3 regions of the Streptomyces sp. Qhu_M48 genome follow, and region 2 is predicted to be linked to each of the others. Evidence: riboswitches for the same ligand, from Rfam matches in the RefSeq annotation. Region 2 holds a riboswitch; each other region holds the start of a gene.
What was found. A riboswitch is a leader RNA that binds a small molecule or an ion and turns the genes downstream of it on or off. The one in region 2 is predicted to bind cobalamin.

Region 1 (5,966 bases), 3.4 Mb from region 2:
GAGACGCCGGTGGCGACGACGACCTCGTCGAAGCCGTCGAGGTCGCCCGCGGCGACCGGGGTGTTCAGGCGGACGTCGACCCCGCGCTCGGCGAGCTGGACGCGGAAGTAGCGCAGCGTCTCGTCGAACTCCTCCTTGCCGGGGACCCGCTTGGCGACGTTCAGCTGGCCGCCGATCTCGGCGGCGGCGTCGAAGAGGGTCACGGCGTGGCCGCGCTCGGCGGCCGACACGGCGCAGGAGAGCCCGGCCGGGCCCGCGCCGACGACGGCGATCCGCTTGGCCCGGCGGGTGGGGGAGAGGACCAGCTCGGTCTCATGGCAGGCGCGCGGGTTGACCAGGCAGGAGGTGATCTTCAGGTTGAAGGTGTGGTCGAGGCAGGCCTGGTTGCAGCCGATGCAGGTGTTGATGGTGTCGGCGCGGTCGGCGGTGGCCTTGGCGACGAAGTCCGGGTCGGCGAGGAAGGGGCGGGCCAGCGAGACCAGGTCGGCGCGGCCGTCGGCGAGGATCTCCTCGGCGACCTCGGGGGTGTTGATGCGGTTGCTGGTGACCAGCGGAACGGAGACCGCGCCCATCAGCTTCTTCGTCACCCAGGTGTAGGCGCCGCGCGGCACGGAGGTGGCGATGGTGGGGATCCGGGCCTCGTGCCAGCCGATACCGGTGTTGATGATGGTGGCGCCGGCGGCCTCGATCTCCTTGGCGAGCTGGACGACCTCCTCCAGGGTGGAGCCGCCGGGCACGAGGTCCAGCATGGACAGGCGGTAGACGAGGATGAAGTCCTCGCCGACCCGCTCGCGGATGCGGCGGACGATCTCCAGGGGGAAGCGGACACGGTTCTCGTAGGAACCGCCCCAGCGGTCGGTGCGCTGGTTGGTGGCGGCCGCGATGAACTCGTTGATGAGGTAGCCCTCGGAGCCCATCACCTCGACGCCGTCGTATCCGGCCTCCTTGGCGAGCTCGGCGCAGCGGGCGTAGTCCTCGACGGTCTGCTCGACCTCGGCGTCGGTCAGCTCGTTCGGTACGAAGGGGCTGATGGGGGCCTTGAGGGCGCTGGGCGCGACGAGCGCGGGGTGGTACGCGTACCGGCCGAAGTGGAGGATCTGCATCGCGATCCGGCCGCCGGCCCCGTGCACGGCGTCGGTGATCTGCCGGTGCTCGGCGACCTCCTCGGCGGTGGTGAGCTTGGCCCCGCCGTCCCAGGGGCGCCCGGCGTCGTTGGGCGCGATGCCGCCGGTGACGATGAGGCCCACGCCGCCCCTGGCGCGCTCGGCGTAGAAGGCGGCCATGCGCTCGAAGCCGTGCTCGGTCTCTTCGAGGCCGACGTGCATCGATCCCATGATCACCCGGTTGGGCAGGGTGGTGAACCCGAGGTCGAGCGGGCTCAGCAGGTGCGGGTACGGGGTCATGCGGGCGCCTCCTCGCGCAGGAACGTCGACCTCAGTTGTAGGGGACCCCTTCCCGTTATGCAACTAGTTGCAGAAGATCTGGCGCGTGATGTCTACTACTCAGTAGCAAACCCCTCCGGAGCGACGCCTCCGGAACGACGCCTCCGAAGCGGACGTCTCCGAACCGGACCTCTCCGAACCGGGCGTCTCCGCGGTGGACATCCCCGCGGTGGACGTCAGCGCCCCTGCTCGGCGGCGTGGGGAACCGCGGTCGGAGCCGCGGCGGTCCAGCCCTCCAGGTCCTCCGGCGTACGCGGCTCGGGAGCGTCCGGCCCGAGCAGACCATGGGCACGGAGCAGACGGGCCACCGCCGTGCCCCACGGGCGCCGCAGCCGGGCCGCGTCGAGCAGCTCGTCGTCCGCGAGGAGCTCCGCGACCGGCCCGGTCCGCAGCCCCGAAGGGGACAGCACCGCCGCCTCGTCCGCCCAGCGCAGCGCCAGATCCACGTCGTGCGTCGCCATCAGCACCGTCGTGCCGGTCTCGCGCAGCCCCCGGAGCGCTTCGAGCAGCCGCTCCTGCCCGTGCGGGTCGAGGCCCGCCGTCGGCTCGTCCATGATCAGCACCCGGGGCCGCATGGCCACCGCGCCCGCGATCGCCGCCCGCTTGCGCTGCCCGTACGACAGCAGATGCGTCGGCCGGTCCGCGAGCGCCACGATGTCCAGCGCCTCCAGCGCCTCCCGCACCCGGAGCCGTACCTCCTCCTCCGGCAGCCCCAGGTTCATCGGACCGAACGACACGTCCTGGCCCACCGAGGCGGCGAACAGCTGGTCGTCCGGATCCTGCACCACCAACTGCACCGTGGTCCGGAGCCGGGTCAGCCCCTTCCGGTCGTACGCCACCTCCGCGCCGTCCAGGAGCAGTGAGCCGCTCCCGCACCGCAGCCCGCCGCTGAGCAGCCGCAGCAAGGTCGTCTTGCCGCTGCCGTTGCGTCCGAGCAGCGCGACCGCCCGCCCCTCGGCGACGGTGAAGTCCACGCCGGAGAGGACCGGGGGCCCGTCCTCGTAGGCGAAGCCGGCCTGCGCCAGTTCCACGACAGGGGTCGGAGACGTCACGGAAGGAGCCTTTCCAGTACGAGGGTGAGGGCGACGAGTCCGGCGAGCAGCACGCCCGTCGCCGCGAGGAACGGGCGGGAGAGCGCACACGCGGGCACCAGGACCCGCAGCGTCCCGTCGTACCCGCGCCCCGCGAGCCCCGACTGCAGGCGCTGCGCCCGGTCGAAGGCCCGGACGAACGTCGTCGCACCCAGGCCGGCCAGCGAACGCCAGGTCGCGGCCCGAGTGGTGTGCCCGAGCCGGGCGGCCTGGGCCTGCCGGATCCTGGACATCGCGTCGAGCAGCAGGAAGATGATCCGGTACATCACCAGCGCCACGTCCACCACCGGCCCCGGCACCCCGGCCCGTGCCAGCCGGGGCAGCACGTCGGACACCGGCGTCGTGAACGCGAAGAGCAGCACCCCGAGCGAGGCCGCGGCGGTCCGCAGCAGCAACGCGCCCGCGTGCGTCGGACCGTCCGGCGCGAGAGCCACGAGCCCCCGGGCGCCGCCCACCTCGAAGAGCAGCGGAATCGCGCCCGTGACACAGAACCCGAGCGGGATCCGGAACGCCCGCCACAGCGCCCGGCCCGGCACACCGGCCGGACCGAGCAGCACCGTGAGCGTGGCCGCCGCGACGAGGACCGCGCCCGGCCACGGCGGCAGACCGACCGCGCACAGCGTCAGACCGAAACCGAGCAGCGCCTTCTCGGCGGGATGACGGTGGCGCCAGCGACTGCTGTGCGCCGCCGCGTCGATCGGCAGCATCGGCGGCTACGCGTCCCGCCCACCGACGGAACCGGAGCCGGAACCGGGACCGGAGCCGGGTCCAGAGCTGGACCCGGAATCGGGACCGGGCCCACGGGTGGGCTTGGCGTCGGCACCGGCGTCCGAACCGCCACCGGTTTCCGAACCGCCACCGGTGGCGGACCCGGACCCGGAGGCGGACTCGGCCCCGGACCCGGTGGGGGACCCGGCCCCGGGCCCGGTGGCGGCCCCGGCCGCCTCCGCGAGCGCCGTGCCCTGCCGGCGGCCGCGCCGCAGGCCGAAGTAGTACGCCAGGACACCGGCGCCCAGGGCGGCCTGGAGGGCGAAGAGCGCGGACTCGATCTCCCCGGACGGCGGCTCGTACAGCGGACTGAACCACGGCTCGTAGTCGGGCCGGAGTTCCGTGATCGCGGTCTCCGCCTCCGCGTCCGCCCCGGCGAACGGTTCCTCCTTGTGGTCCCCGAGCCCCAGCGCCAGCGGAAGCACCGCGAGCGCGGCGACGACGAGCAGCAGCAGGGCGTTGATCCTCGCGTTCCGGCTCATCGCGCGGCCGCCTCCTCGCGTCGCTCGGTCCCGCGCCCGGCGAGGACGCCGAGCCGGGTCAGTTCGCCCTTGCTCGACTGCGTGAGCAGCCGCATCACGAGCACGGTGAGCAGGCCCTCGCTGACCGCGAGCGGAATCTGTGTGAGGGCGAAGATCCCGCCGAACTTCGCGAGCGCGCCGGGGATGCCGCTGCCCGGGTCCGGGAAGGCGAGCGCCAGCTGCACGCTGGTGACGCAGTACGTGGACAGGTCGGCGACGAACGCGCCGAAGAAGACGGCCACCATCAGGGGAGTGCCGAACCGGCGCGCCAGCAGGTACGTCCCGTACCCCGCCCAGGGACCGACGATCGCCATGGAGAAGACGTTCGCGCCGAGCGTCGTCAGCCCGCCGTGGGCGAGCAGCAGGGCCTGGAAGAGCAGGGTGATCGTGCCCAGGACCGCCATGATGGGCGGCCTGAACAGGATCGCGCCCAGACCGGTACCGGTCGGATGGGAACAACTACCCGTCACCGAGGGCAGCTTGAGTGCCGACAGGACGAAGGTGAAGGCGCCGGCCGCGCCCAGGAGCAGGGTGGACTCGGGGTTCGACCGCACCTCGCGGGTGAGCGCGCGGGCTCCGTGGACGACGAACGGCGTGGCCGCGACGCCCCAGGCGACGGCGTGCGCAGGGGGTAGGTACCCCTCGGCTATATGCATGGTTGGGAGACCCTCTCCAGCACCTCGTGGATGGACAACGCACCCTGGCCGGTCTCCTGGCTGACGGTCATGCCGTCCGACTCCGCCTTCCCACACCACGACGGTCTCCCGACGCGGTCCAGTGGCTTCCCCTGGGGCGTTCCCAGCGGGGGTGGAGCCGGACCTCCCGATCACAGTGGCGAGGGCCGCACCGGTTTCGCACCGGTTTCCCGTACACCAAGGCGCTGTGACACTAGTGCGTTGACCTGCTGGATCACAACACGGCCGCTACCGGGCGCGGCCTTCCGGCCACGGCGCGCGGTCGTCCGTGTCCGCTCCACGGGCTCTCGCCACCCCCGCCTCACCCGCTCACTCCTTGCGGTAGGCGTACGCCTCCCCGGCCGCCGCCGCCACCGCGTCGAGGTCCCCGCCCGCGCTCGCCGTGACGAGCGCGGCGACCGCGCCCTCCACGAAGGGAGCGTCCACCAGACGGGCTCCCTCGGGCAGTTCGTCGCCCTCGGCGAGCAAAGCCTTCACGGTGAGCACCGCGCTCCCGAGGTCGACCAGGATCGCCACGCCCGCGCCCCGGTCCACGGCCCGCGCCGCCTCGGCGATCAACTCGGAACTCGTCCCCAGACCACCGTCCGGGGTCCCGCCGGCCGGCCGGACCGGTGCCAGGTCGCCGCCGCCGGCGAGCCCCCGCGCCAGCTCGGCCACGGCCGACGCGACGGCCGCGCTGTGCGAGACGAGCACGATCCCGACGCCACCCCCACCCCTCACGGCCGTCACACCGCCCTCACCACCGATGCCCGTCACGCCGCCCCCTCCGCTCCCGAGCCCGACGTGCCCGCGGTCTCCGTACCCGAGGTCTCCGCGCCCCGGCCCTCCGCTTCCGAGCCCGACGTACCCGAACTCTCCGCGCGCGCGGTCTCGTCGAGCGTCGCGAAGAGCAGTGCCGAGGACGTGGCCCCCGGGTCCTGGTGCCCGACCGACCGCTCGCCCAGATAGCTGGCCCTGCCCTTGCGGGCCCGCAGGGGTACGGTCGCGAGGGCGCCCTCCTCCGCGGCGGTGCGGGCGGCCGCGAACGAGACCCGCAGCCCCTCCACAGCCGGTACGAGCGCGTCCAGCATCGTCTTGTCGCCCGCCTGGGCGCCGCCCAGCTGGGACACGGCGGACACGCCGGAGGAGAGCGCCTCGGCGAGCTGCGCCCGGCTGATCCGCCCGTCGTCGCCCAGCGTCTTGCCGGTCCGGCGCAGCAGCGTGCCGTACAGCGGTCCCGACGCGCCCCCCACCGTGGAGATCAGCTGCCGTCCGGCGGTGGTGAGGGCGGCGCCCGGTGTGGCCGGCGGCTCCTTGGCCAGGATCTCGGTCACGGCGGCGAACCCCCGCCTGAGGTTGGTGCCGTGGTCGGCGTCGCCGATGGCCGAGTCGAGTTCGGTGAGCCGGTCCGCCTCGCGGTCGACGGCCTCGGCCATCGCGGCCAGCCAGCGCACCAGGAACTCCGCGCCG
Region 2 (5,966 bases):
TGGCCGTCACGGTCATGGGATTCCTCGCCTCGCGCTGGCGCAGGGCCGAGAACGAGAACAGCCTGGACGAATGGGGCCTGGGCGGCCGGTCGTTCGGCACCTGGGTGACCTGGTTCCTGCTCGGCGGAGACCTCTACACCGCGTACACCTTCGTCGCCGTCCCGGCGGCCATCTACGCGGCGGGCGCGGCCGGCTTCTTCGCCGTGCCGTACACGATCCTCGTGTACCCGCTGATCTTCACCTTCCTGCCGCGCCTCTGGTCGGTCTCCCACAAGCACGGATACGTCACCACCTCGGACTTCGTGCGCGGCCGGTTCGGCTCCAAGGGCCTCTCCCTCGCGGTGGCGGTCACCGGCATCCTCGCCACCATGCCGTACATCGCGCTCCAGCTCGTCGGCATCCAGGCCGTCCTGGACGTGATGGGCGTCGGCGGCGGCGAGACCACCCACTGGTTCATCAAGGACCTTCCGCTGCTCATCGCCTTCGGTGTCCTCGCGGCGTACACGTACTCCTCGGGTCTGCGCGCCCCGGCGCTCATCGCCTTCGTCAAGGACACCCTGATCTACATCGTCATCGCGGTGGCGATCATCTACATCCCGATCAAGCTCGGCGGCTTCGACGAGATCTTCGCCAAGGCGGGCGAGGCGTACGCGCAGACCAACCCGGCGACCGACAAGCCGCGCGGCGCGCTCGTCCCCGGCGAGGCCGGCCAGTGGACGTACGCGACGCTGGCGCTCGGCTCGGCGCTCGCGCTCTTCATGTACCCGCACTCCATCACTGCGACGCTGTCGTCCCGGAGCCGTGAGGTCATCCGCCGCAACACCACGATCCTGCCGCTGTACTCGCTGATGCTGGGCCTGCTCGCGCTCCTCGGCTTCATGGCGATCGCCGCCGGCATCCAGGTGAAGAACGGCCAGCTCGCCATCCCGCAGCTCTTCGAGACGATGTTCCCGGACTGGTTCGCGGGCGTGGCCTTCGCCGCGATCGGCATCGGCGCACTCGTCCCGGCCGCGATCATGTCGATCGCCGCGGCCAACCTCTTCACCCGCAACATCTACAAGGACTTCATCAAACCGGACGCGACCCCGGCCCAGGAGACCAAGGTCTCCAAGCTGGTCTCGCTCCTGGTGAAGGTCGGCGCGCTCGCCTTCGTCCTCACCATGGACAAGACGGTCGCGATCAACTTCCAGTTGCTCGGCGGCATCTGGATCCTGCAGACCTTCCCGGCCCTCGTCGGCGGTCTCTTCACCCGCTGGTTCCACCGCTGGGCGCTGCTCGCCGGCTGGGCCGTCGGCATGCTCTACGGCACGGTCGCCGCGTACGGGGTGGCCAGCCCGACCCAGAAGCACTTCGGCGGCTCCTCGGCCGAGATCCCGGGCATCGGCGAGATCGGCTACATCGGTCTCACCGCCTTCGTCCTCAACCTGGTCGTCACGGTCGTCCTCACCTTCGTCCTCAAGGCCGTCAAGGCCCCCGAGGGCATCGACGAGACCTCCCCGGAGGACTACACGGCCGACGCCGGCGACGCCGGGGTCAGCACGAAGCTCCCGAAGCTCGGCGCCGAGACCCACTGACCCGACGGCCGGAAACGGCCGCCGGACCCGCGATAGGCCGCCCCGTCTCCTCCCGGAGGCGGGGCGGCCTTCGCCGTCCCCCGGCGAGAACGCGGACCGGGGACCGCTTCCGGCCCGGGGGTTCCGGCGACCCGGGTGGGGCCGGTGGCTGACAGGAGGCGGCCGTCCCCAGGCACACTGCCCTCATGGACTTCACCATCAGGGCGGTACGGCCCGAGGAGTACGAGGCGCTCGGCGAACTCACCGCGGGGACCTATCTGAACGACGGGCTGTTGAAGTACGGGGCCGAGGACTCGTACCTGAACGTGCTGCGGGACACCGCGCGGCGGGCCCGCGAGAGCGAGATCCTCGTCGCCGAGGACGGTGACGGGCTGCTCCTCGGCGGCGTGACCTTCGCCACCGGCGACACCCCGTGGGCGGACATCGCCGTCGCCGGCGAGGCCGAGTTCCGCATGCTCGTCGTCGCCCGCGAGGCCCGCGGCCGAGGCGTCGGAGAGGCCCTTGTGAGGGCCTGTGTCGAGCGCGCCCGGGCGCTTCCCGGCTGTGCCCGCCTGGTGCTCTCCACGGACGCCTCGATGGTCTCGGCGCACCGCGTATACGAACGTCTGGGCTTCGTCCGCACCCCGCACCGGGACTGGGAACCGATCCCCGACCACTCTCTGCGCACCTACGCCCTGGAGTTCTAAGTCCACGGCGCGACACAACATGTGGGGGGTTCCGCAAGCGACGCCCCCCACATGTATGCTCGACCTCGCTGTCGACGCAGGGGAATCCGGCGCGAATCCGGAACTGTCCCGCAACGGTGTGCTTCGTGCGGTTTCGTACGGGGTGAGTCCGAAGACCTGCCGCCAGCGCACCCGGTCCGTCCGTTTCGGGTGCCAATGACTTCCGGGCCCCGCGGAGTGGGCCGGTGGACACAGCGCGTCCGGCGTCCGGACCCCCGCGTGCCCGCCTCCCCCCGCCGCGGCCCCGAGCCGAGCGAGGGAGAGCCCCCACGTGACCATCGCGCCCGCCGATCCGGCTTCGGCCGAGGCTTCCGCGGTCGAGAGCGACGGCCCCGGGACCGTGCTGCTGCGGACCCTGACCGACCTCACCGCCGATCTCCCCGACACCGACCCCGGCAAGGTCGCCGCCGCCGCGCTCCGCGGCCGCAGCGCCTCGTCGGACGAGGCGGAACTGCGCGAGCTGGCCACCGAGGCCGCCGCCGGCCTGATCGCCGACGACCCGGCGTACTCCCGGCTCGCCGCCCGGCTCCTGACCATCACCATCGCCGACGAGGCCGCGAGCCAGGGCTCGTTCTCCTTCTCCGCCTCCGTCGCCGTCGGCCACCACGAGGGCCTGATCGCCGACCGCACCGCCGCGTTCGTGACGCTGCACGCGGACCGCCTCGACGCGACGATCGACGCGGCCGGCGACGACCGCTTCGGCTACTTCGGTCTGCGCACCCTCTACTCGCGCTACCTGCTGCGCCACCCGATCACCCGCAAGGTGATCGAGACCCCGCAGCACTTCATGCTGCGCGTGGCCTGCGGGCTCGCCGAGGACGACAGCGTCCGCGCGCTCGACGAGGTCGCCGCGCTGTACGGCCTGATGAGCCGGCTCGACTACCTGCCGTCCTCCCCCACGCTGTTCAACTCCGGCACCCGCCACCCGCAGATGTCCTCCTGCTACCTCCTGGACTCCCCGCAGGACGAGCTGGACTCCATCTACGACCGCTACCACCAGGTGGCGCGGCTCTCGAAGCACGCGGGCGGCATCGGCCTCTCGTACTCCCGCATCCGCGCCCGCGGTTCGCTGATCCGCGGCACCAACGGCCACTCCAACGGCATCGTGCCGTTCCTGAAGACCCTCGACGCCTCCGTCGCCGCGGTCAACCAGGGCGGCCGCCGCAAGGGCGCCGCCGCCGTCTACCTGGAGACCTGGCACGCGGACATCGAGGAGTTCCTGGAGCTCCGCGACAACACCGGCGAGGACCAGCGCCGTACGCACAACCTGAACCTGGCGCACTGGATCCCGGACGAGTTCATGCGCCGCGTCAACGCGGACGCCGAGTGGTCGCTGTTCTCCCCGGCGGACGTGCCCGAGCTGGTCGACCTGTGGGGCGACGCGTTCGACGCCGCCTACCGCAAGGCCGAGGAGGCGGGCCTCGCCCGCAAGACGATGCCGGCCCGCGACCTGTACGGCCGGATGATGCGGACCCTGGCCCAGACCGGCAACGGCTGGATGACCTTCAAGGACGCCTCGAACCGGACGGCCAACCAGACCGCCGAGCCCGGCCACACCGTCCACTCCTCGAACCTCTGCACGGAGATCCTGGAGGTCACCGACGACGGCGAGACCGCGGTCTGCAACCTGGGCTCGGTCAACCTCGGCGCCTTCGTGGTCGGTTCGGACATCGACTGGGAGCGGCTCGACGCCACCGTGCGCACGGCCGTCACCTTCCTCGACCGCGTCGTCGACATCAACTTCTACCCGACCGAGCAGGCGGGCAACTCCAACGCCCGCTGGCGGCCGGTGGGCCTGGGCGCGATGGGCCTCCAGGACGTCTTCTTCCAGCTGAAGCTGCCGTTCGACTCCCCCGAGGCGCGCGCGCTCTCCACCCGGATCGCCGAGCGCGTCATGCTCGCCGCGTACGAGGCCTCCGCCGACCTCGCCGAGCGCAACGGGCCGGTCCCCGCCTGGGACAAGACCCGCGCCGCCCGCGGTGTCCTGCACCCGGACCACTACGACGTGGAGCTCAACTGGCCGGAGCGCTGGGCCGCGCTGCGCGAGCGGATCGCCGCCGTCGGCATGCGCAACTCGCTGCTCCTCGCCATCGCGCCGACCGCGACGATCGCCTCGATCGCCGGCGTGTACGAGTGCATCGAGCCGCAGGTCTCCAACCTCTTCAAGCGCGAGACGCTCTCCGGCGAGTTCCTCCAGGTCAACTCGTACCTGGTCGACGAGCTGAAGAGGCTCGGCGTGTGGGACGCGCAGACCCGTGAGGCGCTGCGCGACGCCAACGGCTCGGTGGCCGGCTTCACCTGGGTCCCGGCCGAGGTGCGCGAGCTGTACCGCACGGCGTGGGAGATCCCGCAGCGCGGTCTGATCGACATGGCCGCCGCCCGGACGCCGTTCCTGGACCAGTCGCAGTCGCTGAACCTGTTCCTGGAGACGCCGACGATCGGCAAGCTGTCGTCGATGTACGCGTACGCCTGGAAGCAGGGTCTGAAGACGACGTACTACCTGCGCTCCCGCCCGGCGACCCGGATCGCCCGCGCCGCCCAGGCGTCGACGGCGGCCGCCACCATCCCCGTCCAGCAGGCCGCCGACCCCGACGCGGTCGCCTGCTCCCTGGAAAACCCCGAGTCCTGCGAGGCCTGCCAGTAATGAACGCCACCGAACAGAAGAACCTCCTCGACCCGGGCTTCGAGCTGACCCTGCGTCCGATGCGCTACCCGGACTTCTACGAGCGCTACCGGGACGCCATCAAGAACACCTGGACCGTCGAGGAGGTCGACCTCCACTCGGACGTCGCCGACCTCGCCAAGCTGACCCCCGGTGAGCAGCACATGATCGGCCGTCTGGTCGCGTTCTTCGCGACCGGCGACTCGATCGTGTCGAACAACCTGGTGCTGACGCTCTACAAGCACATCAACTCCCCCGAGGCGCGCCTCTACCTGTCGCGGCAGCTGTTCGAGGAGGCCGTGCACGTCCAGTTCTATCTGACGCTGCTCGACACCTACCTGCCCGACCCGGACGACCGCGCCGCCGCGTTCGACGCGGTCGAGGAGATCCCCTCCATCCGCGAGAAGGCGCAGTTCTGCTTCCGCTGGATGGACTCGGTCGAGAAGATCGACCGCCTGGAGACCCAGGCCGACCGGCGCCGCTTCCTGCTGAACCTGATCTGCTTCGCCGCGTGCATCGAGGGCCTGTTCTTCTACGGCGCCTTCGCGTACGTGTACTGGTTCCGGTCCCGCGGTCTGCTGCACGGCCTCGCCACCGGCACCAACTGGGTGTTCCGCGACGAGACGATGCACATGAACTTCGCCTTCGAGGTCGTGGACACCGTCCGCAAGGAGGAGCCGGAGCTCTTCGACGACGCGCTCCAGCAGCAGGTCACCGACATGCTGAAGGAGGCCGTCGAGGCGGAGCTGCAGTTCGGCCGCGACCTGTGCGGCGACGGCCTGCCCGGCATGAACACCGAGTCGATGCGCGAGTACCTCCAGTGCGTCGCCGACCAGCGCCTCCAGCGCCTCGGCTTCGCCCCGGTGTACGGCTCCGAGAACCCGTTCGCGTTCATGGAGCTCCAGGGCGTCCAGGAGCTCACGAACTTCTTCGAGCGCCGCCCGTCCGCCTACCAGGTGGCGGTCGAGGGCTCGGTGGACCTAGACGAGGACTTCTAGGACCCGG
Region 3 (5,966 bases), 1.4 Mb from region 2:
CCGTGCGCCAGTCGCGCGAGTCGATCAGCTGGAGGATGCCCGCGCCGTACGTGCCGGGCCGGGAGCCGAAGATCCGGGTGGTGGCGCGCCGCTCGTCGCCGTGTTCGGCGAAGTCGGCCTGCGCGTGCGCCCGTACGTAGTTGTCCGAGGCGGGCTCGTCCAGGCCGGCGACCAGCCGTACGGCGTCGTCGAGGAGCCCGATGACGTGCGGGAACGCGTCCCGGAAGAAGCCCGAGATGCGCAGCGTGACGTCGACGCGCGGGCGGCCGAGCTCGGCGAGCGGGATCGGCTCCAGGCCGTTCACGCGGCGCGAGGCCTCGTCCCACAGGGGGCGGACGCCGAGCAGGGCGAGGGCCTCGGCGACGTCGTCACCGGCGGTGCGCATGGCGCTGGTGCCCCACAGGGAGAGGCCCACGGACGTCGGCCACTCGCCGTTGTCGGTGCGGTAGCGCTCCAGGAGGGAGTCGGCGAGCGCCTGTCCGGTCTCCCAGGCGAGCCGGGAGGGCACGGCCTTCGGGTCGACGGAGTAGAAGTTCCGGCCGGTCGGCAGGACGTTGACGAGGCCGCGCAGCGGCGAACCGGACGGGCCGGCCGGGACGAAGCCGCCGTTCAGGGCGTGCACGGCGTGCGTCAGCTCGTCGGTGGTGGCGGCCAGCCGCGGCACGACCTGCTCGCAGGCGAACCGCAGGACGGCGTGTACGTCGGGGCCGTACGCGGCGGCCACGGTCGCGACGGCGTCCACGGACCACTCCGCCGCCTCCATCGCCTCGACCAGCTCGCGGGCCTTCGCCTCCGCCTCGTCGGCGGTGGTGCGGGTGGCGGCCGACTCGTCGAGACCGAGGGCCTCGCGCAGACCGGGGAGCGCCTGCGTGCCGCCCCAGATCTGGCGGGCGCGCAGGATGGAGAGGACCAGGTTGACCCGGGCCTCGCCCTCCGGGGCGCCGCCGAGGACGTGCAGACCGTCACGGATCTGGGCGTCCTTGACCTCGCACAGCCAGCCGTCGACGTGCAGCAGGAAGTCGTCGAAGCCGTCGTCCTCCGGGCGCTGCTGGAGACCGAGGTCGTGGTCGAGCTTGGCGGCCTGGATCAGCGTCCAGATCTGGGCGCGGATCGCGGGCAGCTTCGCCGGGTCCATGGAGGAGATCTGCGCGTACTCGTCGAGGAGCTGCTCCAGGCGCGCGATGTCGCCGTAGGAGTCGGCGCGGGCCATGGGCGGCACGAGGTGGTCGACGAGGGTCGCGTGGACGCGCCGCTTGGCCTGCGTGCCCTCGCCCGGGTCGTTGACGAGGAACGGGTAGATCAGCGGGATGTCGCCGAGGGCCGCGTCGGGGCCGCAGGAGGCGGACAGGCCGGCGTTCTTGCCGGGCAGCCACTCCAGGTTGCCGTGCTTGCCCAGGTGGACCATGGCGTCGGCGCCGAAGCCGCCGTCCTCGGCGCGGGCGGCGATCCAGCGGTAGGCGGCGAGGTAGTGGTGGGACGGCGGGAGATCGGGGTCGTGGTAGATCGCGATCGGGTTCTCGCCGAAGCCGCGCGGCGGCTGGATGAGGATCAGGAGGTTCCCGCGGCGGAGGGCCGCGAGGACGATGTCGCCTTCTGGGTCGCCCTCGGCGGTACGGGAGCGGTCGAGGAACATCTCGCCGGGCGCCGGGCCCCAGTGCTCCTCGACGTGGGTGCGGAGCTCCTCGGGCAGGGTCGCGTACCAGCGCTTGTAGTCGGCCGCCGGGACGCGGACCGGGTTGCGGGCGAGCTGCTCCTCGGTGAGCCAGTCCTGGTCGTGCCCGCCGGCCTCGATGAGGGCGTAGATCAGCTCGTCGCCGTCGCCGGAGACCAGTCCGGGCAGCTCCTCGACGGGCCCGAAGTCGTACCCCTCCGCGCGGAGGCGGCGGAGGAGGGAGACGGCGGAGGCGGGGGTGTCGAGGCCGACGGCGTTGCCGATGCGGGAGTGCTTCGTGGGGTACGCGGAGAGGACGAGCGCCAGCTTCTTCTCGGCGTTCGGGATGTGTCGGAGGCGGGCGTGCCGTACGGCGATCCCGGCGACCCGGGCCGCGCGCTCGGCGTCGGCGACGTACGCGGGCAGGCCGTCCTCGTCGATCTCCTTGAAGGAGAAGGGGACGGTGATCAGGCGGCCGTCGAACTCCGGCACGGCGACCTGGCTGGCGGCGTCCAGCGGGGAGAGGCCCTCGTCGTTCTCCTCCCAGGCGGCGCGCGAGCCGGTCAGGCAGAGCGCCTGGAGGATGGGCACGTCGAGCGCGGCGAGCGCGCCCGCGTCCCAGGCCTCCTCGTCGCCGCCGGCCTGCGCCTCGGCGGGCTTGGTGCCGCCCGCGGCGAGGACGGTGGTGACGATCGCGTCGGCGGTGCGCAGGCGGTCGAGCAGCTCCGGCTCGGGGGCGCGCAGGGACGCCACGTACAGCGGGAGCGGCTGCGCCCCGGCGTCCTCGATCGCCGCGCAGAGGGCGTCGACGAAGCCGGTGTTCCCGCTCATGTGGTGGGCGCGGTAGTAGAGCACGGCGACGGTCGGGCCGGTCGTCGTGCGGGCGGCGCGCTCCAGGGGGCCCCAGGTGGGGGCGGCGGCCGGGGGCTCGAAGCCGTGGCCGGTGAGGAGGGCGGTGTCGGAGAGGAAGCGGGCCAGCTGCTCCAGGTTCCCGGGGCCGCCGTGCGCGAGGTAGGCGTGTGCCTCGGTGGCGACGCCGATGGGGACGGTGGACGCCTCCATCAGCTGCGCGTCGGGGGCCTGTTCGCCGCTGAGGACGACCACGGGCTTTCCGGCGGCGCGGACCGCTTCGAGGCCGTCCTCCCAGGAGCGGAGGCCGCCGAGGAGACGGACGACGACGAGTTCGGCGTCGTCGAGGAGGCCGGGCAGTTCGGCGAGGGGGAGACGGGCGGGGTTGGCGAAGCGGTACTCCACCGGGCCGCCGGCCGCGCGGGCGCTGAGCAGGTCGGTGTCGGAGTGCGACAGCAGCAGAAGCATGGCGAGCGCAGGCCTTCCTCGGGGTTGTCCGCGCCCCGGGTGGTCGTATGGATGGCGGGAGTTCCTGACTCACCGGTCCGGGATCGCGCGAACGCGCGGCCCGGGCCGGCTCACAGTGGCGGGACCGCGCCGGATTCTCACCGGGCTTCCTCCCCGGGGTCCTGGGACCCCATGCCGTCTGCATAGTAGATCGTGAGGTCGGCGGGCCGGGGCGGGCGGGAGGGTCGGCCGGATCACACTGCCCGCCGGATCGTCCTCCGGGCCGGGGCGAGCGGGAGGGTCCGCCGGACCACGCTGCCCGCCGGATCGTCCTCCGGGCCGGGCCGGGGCGCGGAGTCGGCCGGATCACACCCGGTGGGTGCCCGGTTCCCCGTCGGTATGCTCGCCGCCATGCCGCCGACCCCGCCCCCGACACCCGACCCGGGCGAACCTCGCATTCGGGACCGTGGCGACGCGTGTCCCGGGGCGCTGCGCCTGCACTCCGCCGACGACGGCCGCCTCGCCCGACTCCGCCTGCCCGCAGGTCGTTTGACGTCGCGTCAGGTCGAGGTCCTGGCGGCTGCGGCGGAGAGTCTCGGCGACGGACGGCTCAGCGTCACCTCGCGCGGCAACGCGGAGCTGCGCGGCCTCGCGGACGACTGCGGGGCGGAGCTGGCCGCACTCCTCTCCGGGGCGGGCCTGCTGCCCTCCCCCGCGCACGAGCGCGTCCGCAACATCGTGGCCTCCCCGGCCGCGGGCCTGGACGGACTCGGCGCCGCCGACGTGCAGTTGTGGGCCCGTGCTCTCGACGACCTGCTGTGTTCCGCGCCCTGGGCGGCGGCGCTCTCCGGCCGGTTCCTCTTCGTCCTCGACGACGGCCGGGGCGATGTGGCCGGCCTCGGCGGCGATGTGACCTTGGTCGCAGAAGAGGGCGGCACGGCCCTGCTCCGGGTCGGCTCCCAGTGCCTCAGGGTCCGCGCCGCCGACGCCCCCGCCGCCGCGCTCGCCGCCGCCCGCGCCTTCCTCACCGCCGCCGAAACCGCCGGAACGGGGGCCTGGCGGGTCCGGGAGCTGCCCGAGGGCCACCACCCGGACCTCGGCGGGCTCGTCGGACCCGGCGGACCCACCGGGCTCGGCGATCCCGGCCACCCCGGCGCCGGACCCGTCCCCGTACCGCCGCTGCCCCAGGCCCCGCCCCTCGCGCCCGGGCCGCTCGGCGTCCGCGCCCTGCACGTCCTCGCGCCGCTCGGCCGGCTGACCGCCGCCCAGCTGCGGGCCCTGCTGCCCGCCGACGAAATCCGGTTCACGCCCTGGCGCGGAGCGGTCGTCGTCGGAGCGGACCACGACCGGCTGCCCGGACTCGCGGCCCACGGGCTGATCACCCGGCCCGACGCACCCGGCGTCGGCGTCACCGCCTGCACCGGGCTGCCCGGCTGCGCCAAGTCCCTCGCCGACGTGCGCGCCGACGCCGCCCGCGCCCCGGCGGGGCTCCTGGCCTTCCACTACTCCGGGTGCGAGCGGCGCTGCGGACACCCGCACGGCGTCTGGGCCGGCGCCGTCGCCACCGGCGCCGACACCTACCTGGTGGACGGCGTCCCCGTCCCCCGTACCTCCCTGGCCGAAGCGGTCGCGGCGGCTCGCGCCCCGTCAGCCCACACGACACCCACGAGATGAGCGAGAGCACCACGATGTTCGACTACGAGAAGGACGGGGCGGAGATCTACCGCCGTTCCTTTGCCACGATCCGCGCCGAGGCGGATCTGGCGGGCCTGCCCGCCGACATCGCCCAGGTGGCGGTCCGGATGATCCACGCCTGCGGCATGACCGACCTCGTCCAGGACATCGCGTACTCCCCCGGGGTCGTCGCGAGCGCCCGCGCCGCCCTCCGGGCCGGTGCGCCGATCCTCTGCGACGCGCAGATGGTCGCCAGCGGTGTCACCCGCAAGCGGCTGCCCGCCGACAACGAGGTGATCTGCGCGCTCTCCGACCCGTCGGTGCCGGGCCTCGCCGCCGAGCTGGGCACCACCCGCTCCGCCGCCGCCCTCGAACTGTGGCGGGACCGCCTCGAAGGCTCCGTCGTCGCCATCGGCAACGCGCCCACCGCCCTCTTCCACCTCCTGGAGATGGTCGCGAAGGGCGGGCCCCGCCCGGCCGCCGTCCTCGGCATACCGGTCGGCTTCATCGGCGCCGCCGAGTCCAAGGACGCCCTGGCCGCCCAGGACCTCGGCCTCGACTACCTCGTCGTACGGGGCCGGCGCGGCGGCAGCGCGATGACGGCCGCCGCGATCAACGCGATCGCCCACGAAGCGGAGATCCAGGCATGAGCACCCCGCAGAGCGAGAACCCGGCCAAGGGCAGGCTGTACGGGGTCGGGCTCGGCCCCGGCGACCCGGACCTGATGACGGTGGCCGCCGTGAAGGCCATCGCCGCCGCCGACGTCGTCGCGTACCACTCGGCCCGCCACGGCCGCTCCATCGCCCGCTCCATCGCCGCCGAGCACCTCCGCGAGGACCACATCGAGGAGCGGCTGATGTACCCGCTCACGGTGGAGACCACGGACCACCCCGGCGGCTACCGGGGCGCCCTGAACGACTTCTACGAGGAGGCCGCCGCCCGCCTCGCCGCGCACCTCGACGCGGGCCGCACGGTCGCCGTCCTCGCCGAGGGCGACCCGCTGTTCTACGGCTCGTACCAGCACATGCACAAGCGGCTCGCGCACCGCTACGACACGACCGTCCTCCCCGGCGTCACCTCGGTCTCCGCCGCCGCGGCGCGGCTCGGCGAGCCGCTGTGCGAGGCGGAGGAGGTCCTCACGATCATCCCCGGCACCCTGCCGGAGGACGAGCTGACGGCCCGGCTCGCGGGCACCGACTCGGCGGTCGTGATGAAGCTCGGCCGCACCTTCCCCACCGTGAGGCGGGCCCTGGAACGGGCCGGCCGCCTGGAGGACGCCCGCTACGTGGAGCGCGCGTTCATGGCGGGCGAGCGGACCGGCGACCTCGCGGACGTCGACCCCGAG

Region 1: it holds a riboswitch for cobalamin, as region 2 does, so the genes downstream of both, ACRRSS_RS14745 (energy-coupling factor ABC transporter permease) here and ACRRSS_RS29665 (ribonucleoside-diphosphate reductase subunit alpha) in region 2, are expected to answer to the same signal.
Region 3: it holds a riboswitch for cobalamin, as region 2 does, so the genes downstream of both, cobN (cobaltochelatase subunit CobN) here and ACRRSS_RS29665 (ribonucleoside-diphosphate reductase subunit alpha) in region 2, are expected to answer to the same signal.

What each region holds. Positions count from the first base shown of each region.
Region 1 is NZ_CP195432.1:3,221,489-3,227,454, forward strand. It holds gene ACRRSS_RS14725 (FAD-dependent oxidoreductase) at 1-1,403, opposite strand, end outside; gene ACRRSS_RS14730 (energy-coupling factor ABC transporter ATP-binding protein) at 1,619-2,494, opposite strand; gene cbiQ (cobalt ECF transporter T component CbiQ) at 2,491-3,240, opposite strand; gene ACRRSS_RS14740 (energy-coupling factor ABC transporter substrate-binding protein) at 3,247-3,783, opposite strand; gene ACRRSS_RS14745 (energy-coupling factor ABC transporter permease) at 3,780-4,478, opposite strand; cobalamin riboswitch at 4,508-4,714, opposite strand; gene ACRRSS_RS14750 (PTS-dependent dihydroxyacetone kinase phosphotransferase subunit DhaM) at 4,827-5,273, opposite strand; gene dhaL (dihydroxyacetone kinase subunit DhaL) at 5,270-5,966, opposite strand, start outside.
Region 2 is NZ_CP195432.1:6,641,356-6,647,321, forward strand. It holds gene mctP (monocarboxylate uptake permease MctP) at 1-1,574, shown strand, start outside; gene ACRRSS_RS29660 (GNAT family N-acetyltransferase) at 1,760-2,260, shown strand; cobalamin riboswitch at 2,312-2,438, shown strand; gene ACRRSS_RS29665 (ribonucleoside-diphosphate reductase subunit alpha) at 2,571-4,943, shown strand; gene ACRRSS_RS29670 (ribonucleotide-diphosphate reductase subunit beta) at 4,943-5,959, shown strand.
Region 3 is NZ_CP195432.1:8,016,975-8,022,940, reverse strand. It holds gene cobN (cobaltochelatase subunit CobN) at 1-2,968, opposite strand, end outside; cobalamin riboswitch at 3,008-3,159, opposite strand; gene ACRRSS_RS36200 (cobalamin biosynthesis protein CobG) at 3,359-4,621, shown strand; gene ACRRSS_RS36195 (precorrin-8X methylmutase) at 4,618-5,271, shown strand; gene ACRRSS_RS36190 (precorrin-2 C(20)-methyltransferase) at 5,268-5,966, shown strand, end outside.